Regions from separate parts of the Mesorhizobium sp. BR1-1-2 genome, predicted to be linked through region 1. Evidence: predicted binding sites of a transcription regulator. Region 1 holds the regulator's gene; the other holds the start of a gene.
What was found. Region 1 encodes PhoB, which activates phosphate uptake and scavenging genes when phosphate is short. Its sites were predicted from a motif close to TGTCATNNANCTGTCAT; they were not measured.
Positions count from the first base shown of each region.

Region 2: a site for PhoB is predicted at 1,806-1,822, ahead of LB551_RS08465 (PhoX family protein). Genes of this name have one in related genera too.

Region 1 is NZ_JAIUID010000018.1:60,963-64,132, forward strand. Features, by position in the region: gene pstB (phosphate ABC transporter ATP-binding protein PstB) at 1-254, shown strand, start outside; gene phoU (phosphate signaling complex protein PhoU) at 280-987, shown strand; gene phoB (phosphate regulon transcriptional regulator PhoB) at 1,007-1,696, shown strand; gene LB551_RS26735 (ROK family protein) at 1,704-2,945, opposite strand.
Region 2 is NZ_JAIUID010000003.1:395,139-398,308, forward strand. Features, by position in the region: gene LB551_RS08450 (sensor histidine kinase) at 1-265, shown strand, start outside; gene LB551_RS08455 (response regulator) at 262-918, shown strand; gene LB551_RS08460 (hypothetical protein) at 1,107-1,601, opposite strand; gene LB551_RS08465 (PhoX family protein) at 1,889-3,170, shown strand, end outside.

The DNA.
Region 1 (3,170 bases):
TCATCCTGCTCGACGAGCCTGCCTCGGCGCTCGATCCGCTGTCGACCGCCAAGATCGAGGAACTGATCGACGAGCTGCAGGCCGATTATACGATCGTCATCGTCACCCATAACATGCAGCAGGCGGCGCGCGTGTCGAAGCAGACCGCCTTCATGTATCTGGGCGAGCTGGTCGAGTTCGACCGCACCGAGAAGATCTTCACGTCGCCCCGCGAGAAGCGCACGCAGGACTATATCACCGGCCGCTTCGGCTGATCCCAGGCATACGAGGACCAAGATCATGGCCGAACATACAGTCGCAGCCTTTGACGAAGATCTCGGACAGATCAGCAGGCTGATCCGCGACATGGGCGATCTCGCCTCATCGATGGTCGGCGGCGCCACCAAGGCGCTCCTGAATTCCGACAATGCGCTCGCCCAGCGCGTCGTCTCCGACGACGCGATCATGGATGCGCGCCAGCGCGAACTCGACGACCGCGCCATCACGCTGATCGCCAAGCGGCAGCCCATGGCGGACGATCTGCGCCATGTCGTCGGCTCGATCCGCATGGCGGGAGATCTCGAACGCATCGGCGATCTCGCCAAGAACATCGCCAAGCGCGTCGGCACCGTCGGCCTGGCCGCCACGCCGCGCGACCTGTCGCACTCCATCGATGCCATGGCGCAGCTGGTATTGATCCAGGTGCAGGGCGTGATCGAGGAGTATGGCGCCCGTGATGCCTCGGCGCTAGCCAAGCTGCGCGCCGACGATGAACGCATCGACGTCAAATACACATCGGTGTTCCGCGAGCTGCTGACCTACATGATGGAGGATCCGCGCAACATCACCGCCTGCACGCATCTTTTGTTCTGCGCCAAGAATCTCGAGCGCATCGGTGATCATGTGACCAACATTGCCGAAAATGCCTATTATGTGCTGACCGGCACGCAATTGCCCGCCAATCGCCCGAAGCAGGACGAAACGGCGATGTCGGCGCCAGCGGCGTGACGGCAGGGGTGACCAGTCGATGATCGCGCCACGCATCATGGTGGTGGAGGACGAGGAGCCGCTGGGTGTGCTGCTCCGTTACAATCTGGAATCGGAGGGTTACCAGGTCGAGGTGGTGACGCGCGGCGACGAGGCCGAGATCCGCTTGCAGGAGAATGTCCCCGACCTTCTTGTGCTCGACTGGATGGTGCCGGCGGTTTCCGGCATCGAGCTCTGCCGCCGTCTCCGGATGCGGCCCGAGACCGAGCGGCTGCCGATTATCATGCTGACGGCGCGCGGCGAAGAAAGCGATCGGGTGCGAGGTCTCTCCACCGGCGCCGACGACTATTTGGTCAAGCCGTTCTCAACGCCGGAATTCATGGCACGCGTCAAGGCGCTGCTGCGCCGCGCCAAGCCGGAAGTGCTGTCCAGCGTGCTCAAGGTCGGCGACATCGTGCTCGACCGTGAATCGCACCGGGTCTACCGCAAGAAGAGCGAGATCCGGCTCGGGCCGACCGAGTTCCGTCTGCTCGAATTCATGATGCGCCATCCCGGCCGCGTGTTCTCGCGCAGCCAGCTGCTCGACAATGTCTGGGGCGAAACGATCTATATCGACGAGCGCACCGTGGACGTCCATGTCGGCCGGCTGCGCAAGGCGGTCAACAACGGCCGCATGCCTGACGTGATCCGTACTATCCGTGGCGCGGGGTATGCGATCCGCGAAGCCTAGGGATATGTCACGCAACATTCTCGCCCACGCCTGATTTCGCTTGTGCCCCCGGTGCGAAAATTTCCTGGTCGACGAAGGTCAGCGCGCGCATGGCGCAGCCCTCGCGGATCAGCGGCAGTTCGTTCGGCTCGGTGTCGAAGGAAATCGATTTCGAGTGCTGTCCGCCGGCGGTCTGGGCAATGGCTTCGCGCAGAGCCGGCTCGATCAAGTCGAAGGCGGCGGCGCTGACGCCGACCATGGCGACCGGCGCCGGATCGATCAGGGCGAACAGGCTGCCAAGGCCGTAGCCCAGCGCCTCACCGGCCTTGCGGTAGGCTTCGCGCTCCGGCCCGTCCTTTTCGCGCGCCGTGGCCGCCAGCGCACGCATGTCGGCGTCGCTGACATCGACGGGCTCGGTGTCCTCGCCAAGCTGCCTCGCGTTGCGCCAGATGGCATAGTTCCCGGCATAGGCCTCGACACAGCCGCGCCGCCCGCAGCGGCAGAGCGCCCCACCCGGGCGATGGATCATGTGGCCGAACTCGCCTCCGGATGAATGGGTGCCGGTGAACAGTTCGCCCTTCAGCACCAGGCCCATGCCGATGCCGTGTGACAACAGGATGGCGATGAAGTCGTCGCGGTAGCGCCGGGGATCGCGCCAGCGCAGCGCCACCGCCATCATGTTGCAATCGTTCTCCATGGTGGCGGGAATGCCGAACTCGGCCTCCAGTATGTCGGCGAAGGCAATATCGGTCTGCGGCGTGATCGGCGACCACAGCATGGCGCGCGCCTCCGTGTCGGTGATGCCCTGGATCGCCAGCGCGATACGGGCGATGCTGGCGACGTCGAGGTCGGGATCCTCGAACCGCCGCCTGACGATGGCTACGCATTCGCCGATCAGCGCCTCGCGCGACATGGTCAGCGTGTCCAGCCGGCGCTGCTCCTCCGATATCACCTGGCCGGCATAGTCGATGACGGCGACGGAGAGGAAATTCAGCGACAGCACCACGGTCATCACCGCCGCGGCTTCAGGGTTGAGGCTGAGGCCGATCTGCGGCCGGCCGCGTTTCATCGCACCGGCCTCGCTCGGCTTGCTCTGCGCCAGGATGCCTTCGCCGATCAGGTCGGAGGAGATCGCCGATATGGTGGAATGGCTGAGCCCGGTGGTCGCGGCAATCTCGGTGCGCGAGGGCTGCCCGGCACGGCGCACGGCCGCGATCACCATCGCCCGATTGCGTCGGCGCAGATCGTCGTGGCGGATTCCGACCGACATGTTTCTCGCATCCTCCCGGTCGCCGTCTTCTCTCCCCAGGCCCAGCGACCGCCAAATACTGGCAGAACCGGCCTTGGCTGTCATTATTTATTCCGGAGCTCGAAAAAAATTCACGAGGACATCAAAATACATCAGAATCGACGTTGACAGCGTTCCGACGATGGACCAGTGTTTTTTCGAGGCTCGAAAAAATAGAGCCTTTGTGCCGGCCTTCGGGCCTGTTTG
Region 2 (3,170 bases), on a different contig from region 1:
CTATCGCTTCGTCCAGGAGGGGCTGAACAACGCCTACCGTCATGGGCAGGGCAAGGATCAGGAGGTGAAGGCCGGGATGACAGGCGGCAAGTTCTTCGTTGAAGTATCGGACGGCGGGCCCGGATTCGATCCGAGGCGGGCCGAGGGCCTGGGGCTTGCCGGCATCAGGGAGCGCATCGAAAGCATTGGTGGCCAGTTCGAGACCACGACCGGCCCGCAGGGAACACGATTGATGATTACGCTAGCCGTCGAGGATCAACCATGATCGGTACCATCCGTGTCGCCATTGTCGACGACCACCCCCTGTTTCGCGAAGGCGTTACCCGCAGCCTGTCGGAGATCGGCGGCTTCGAAATGGTGGCCCAGGGTGCCACGGCGCAGGATGCCGAACGCATCGCCTCGACTTTGCAGCCCGACATACTGCTGCTCGACATCAGCATGCCGGGTGACGGTCTTGCGTCGGTGGCCGGCATACTGGGTGCCAATCCCGGACAGAAGATCGTCATGCTGACGGTCTCGGAGGCCAATGCCGACGTGGCGCGGGCGCTGAACGCCGGTGTGCGCGGCTATGTGCTGAAGGGGGTCGGCTCGCGCATGCTGGCCGAAATCCTGCATGGTGTCGCGGCCGGCGAAACCTATGTGTCGCCGACCCTGTCGGCCCGCCTGCTTTCGGACCTGCAATCGCTGCAGCCGGCCAACGGCAGGACGGACCGCCTGCGTCAGCTCACCGGACGCGAGGCCGAGATCCTGCAGCTGGTGGCGGAAGGGCTGAGCAACAAGGAAGTGGCGCTGCGGCTGGCGCTGCAGGAAAAAACGGTCAAGCATCATATGACCGGTGTGCTGTCCAAGCTCAACGTGCGCAATCGCACCGAGGCGGCGCTGCTGATGCGCGAAGCGCGGGATCGGGCCGGCAGCTAATCCTGGTCGCCCGCAAGGGATCCCTGGTTTGGGATAGCGACACGCATAAATGAAAACCTGAAGCGCGGTGCAGCGGAACGCTCCAGGGCAAAAAAAGACGGCCCCTATACGGGGCCGGAGCGACAAGGTCACCTCCGCCGGGGGGCGGCGGAGGTGACACGTAAAGCGGGCGATGCCTATTGCCCGCTCTACAACCCCTTGAGGCGGCTTATATCCGCCGCCGTCGCAGGGCGCTCGACGATCGTGCGTCCCAGCGCGTCGGTCATTTTGAAGCGACCCTTCTCGATCTCTTCGCCGAAGCCGTTAGGGTGCTGCACCACGATCTTGTTGTCGTCTATTTCGACACGATCGCCGGTTGTTGCGTTCACATGCTTGCCGGAGCTGTTGGCACCGTTCCCCTTGCCACTGTTGCCGCCGCCATTGTTCACGTTACCGCCGGCGTTGCCATTGTTGCCACCGGCGTTGCCATTGTTGCCGCCGCCGCTATTCCCGCCCCCACCATTTCCGTTACCCCCATTCCCGCCATTGCCGCCGTTCCCACCAGGTGCGGCCTGGGCGCCGGACGCGGCAATGCCTGCGGTGGAACCGTGAAAATCGAGGTGATAGGGGGCTATGGTCAGCGCCAGTGCCGGCACTGCTCTCAGGGTCAGCCAGCAACAATGAGCCATGATCGAGCTGCGCATCAGTCCCTCACTTGATCGGACCGGCAAATTCAGAGGCCATCTCGTGCAGGTACGCGACCATCGGCGACATGGCGTGTTCGTGTAAGTGGCCCACGACCGATGCCGCGGCAATCCGGACCTTCGCCCCGATCGGTCTAGGACCTTAGTCCGAGCTTCAAACCGGATGTGGCGCGAGGTTCGCGGTCAAGCTGGCGGGTGCACGAATGTCACGAAAGTGTGACCGATCGTCTATAAGGGGTCGAAACGCGTGACACGCTCCAGCCATCCAGGAAGCCAGAGGCAGACCCATGACCGACCATCGCTCGCCCGACGCCAGATTCCGCACCAGCCTGCTTGAGGAAAATGAAGGTCCGGCGCCCAACCCCACCGACAACAGCACCATGGGCGAAATCATCGCCGAGCGGTTCTCCCGCCGTGCCTTCCTCAAAGGTTCGCTGGCCGTCTCGGCCATCGCCGCCACCGTCGGCCCGTTGGCGCTCGTGGCCGCCGACGATGCGCGTGCCGCCGAGGGTTCGGCCTTTTCGTTCGACGAACTCGAAGCCGGTATCGACGACAAGCACCATGTCGCGCCGGGCTACGATGCCGACGTGCTGTTGCGCTGGGGCGATCCGCTGTTTGCCGATTCGCCGGAGTTCGACCCGGCCAGACAGTCGGCTGAGGCCCAGGCAAGACAATTCGGCTACAACAACGACTATGTCGGCTATATCGGGATCGATGGCTCCGCCGAGCATGGCCTGCTGGTCGTCAACCACGAATACACCAATCCGCATCTGATGTTCCCGGGCATCGTCAAGATCGTCGAGAAGGACGGCAAGAAAGCGGCCGAACTCGCACCGCTCTCGAAGGAGCAGGTCGACGTCGAGATGGCGGCACATGGCGGCACCATCGTCGAGATCCGCAAGGAAGGCGGCAAGTGGCAGGTGGTGCGCGACGGCAAGTTGAACCGCCGCATCACCTCCAACACCGAAATGGCGCTGTCAGGCCCGGTCGCCGGTCATGACCGTGTCAAGACCAATGCCGACCCATCCGGCACCAAGGTCATCGGCACATTCAACAACTGCGCCGGCGGCGTCACACCCTGGGGCACCTATGTCATGGCCGAGGAGAACATCCACGGCTATTTCTCCGGCGAACTGCCGGAAGGCCATAAGGAAGCCGCCAATTACAAGCGCCTCGGCATTCCGGAAGGGGCCTATGAATGGGGCGCGCATTACGACCGCTTCGACCTCGCCAAGGAGCCGAATGAGCCCAACCGTTTCGGCTGGATCGTCGAGGTCGACGTCAACGATCCGGCATCCACGCCGAGGAAGCGCACCGCGATGGGCCGCTTCAAGCATGAAGGCGCCGAATCGATCGTCGCCAAGGATGGGCGCGTCGTCTTCTATCTCGGCGATGACGAGCGCTTCGACTATGTCTACAAATTCGTCACCGCGGGCCGTTTCAATCCGGACGACCGTGCCGCCAACATGAACCTGCTCGACGACGGCACGCTGCATGTCGCCAAATTCGCCGCCGACGGTACCGTGGAATGGCTGCCGATCGTCTTCGGCCACGGTCCGCTGACGGCGC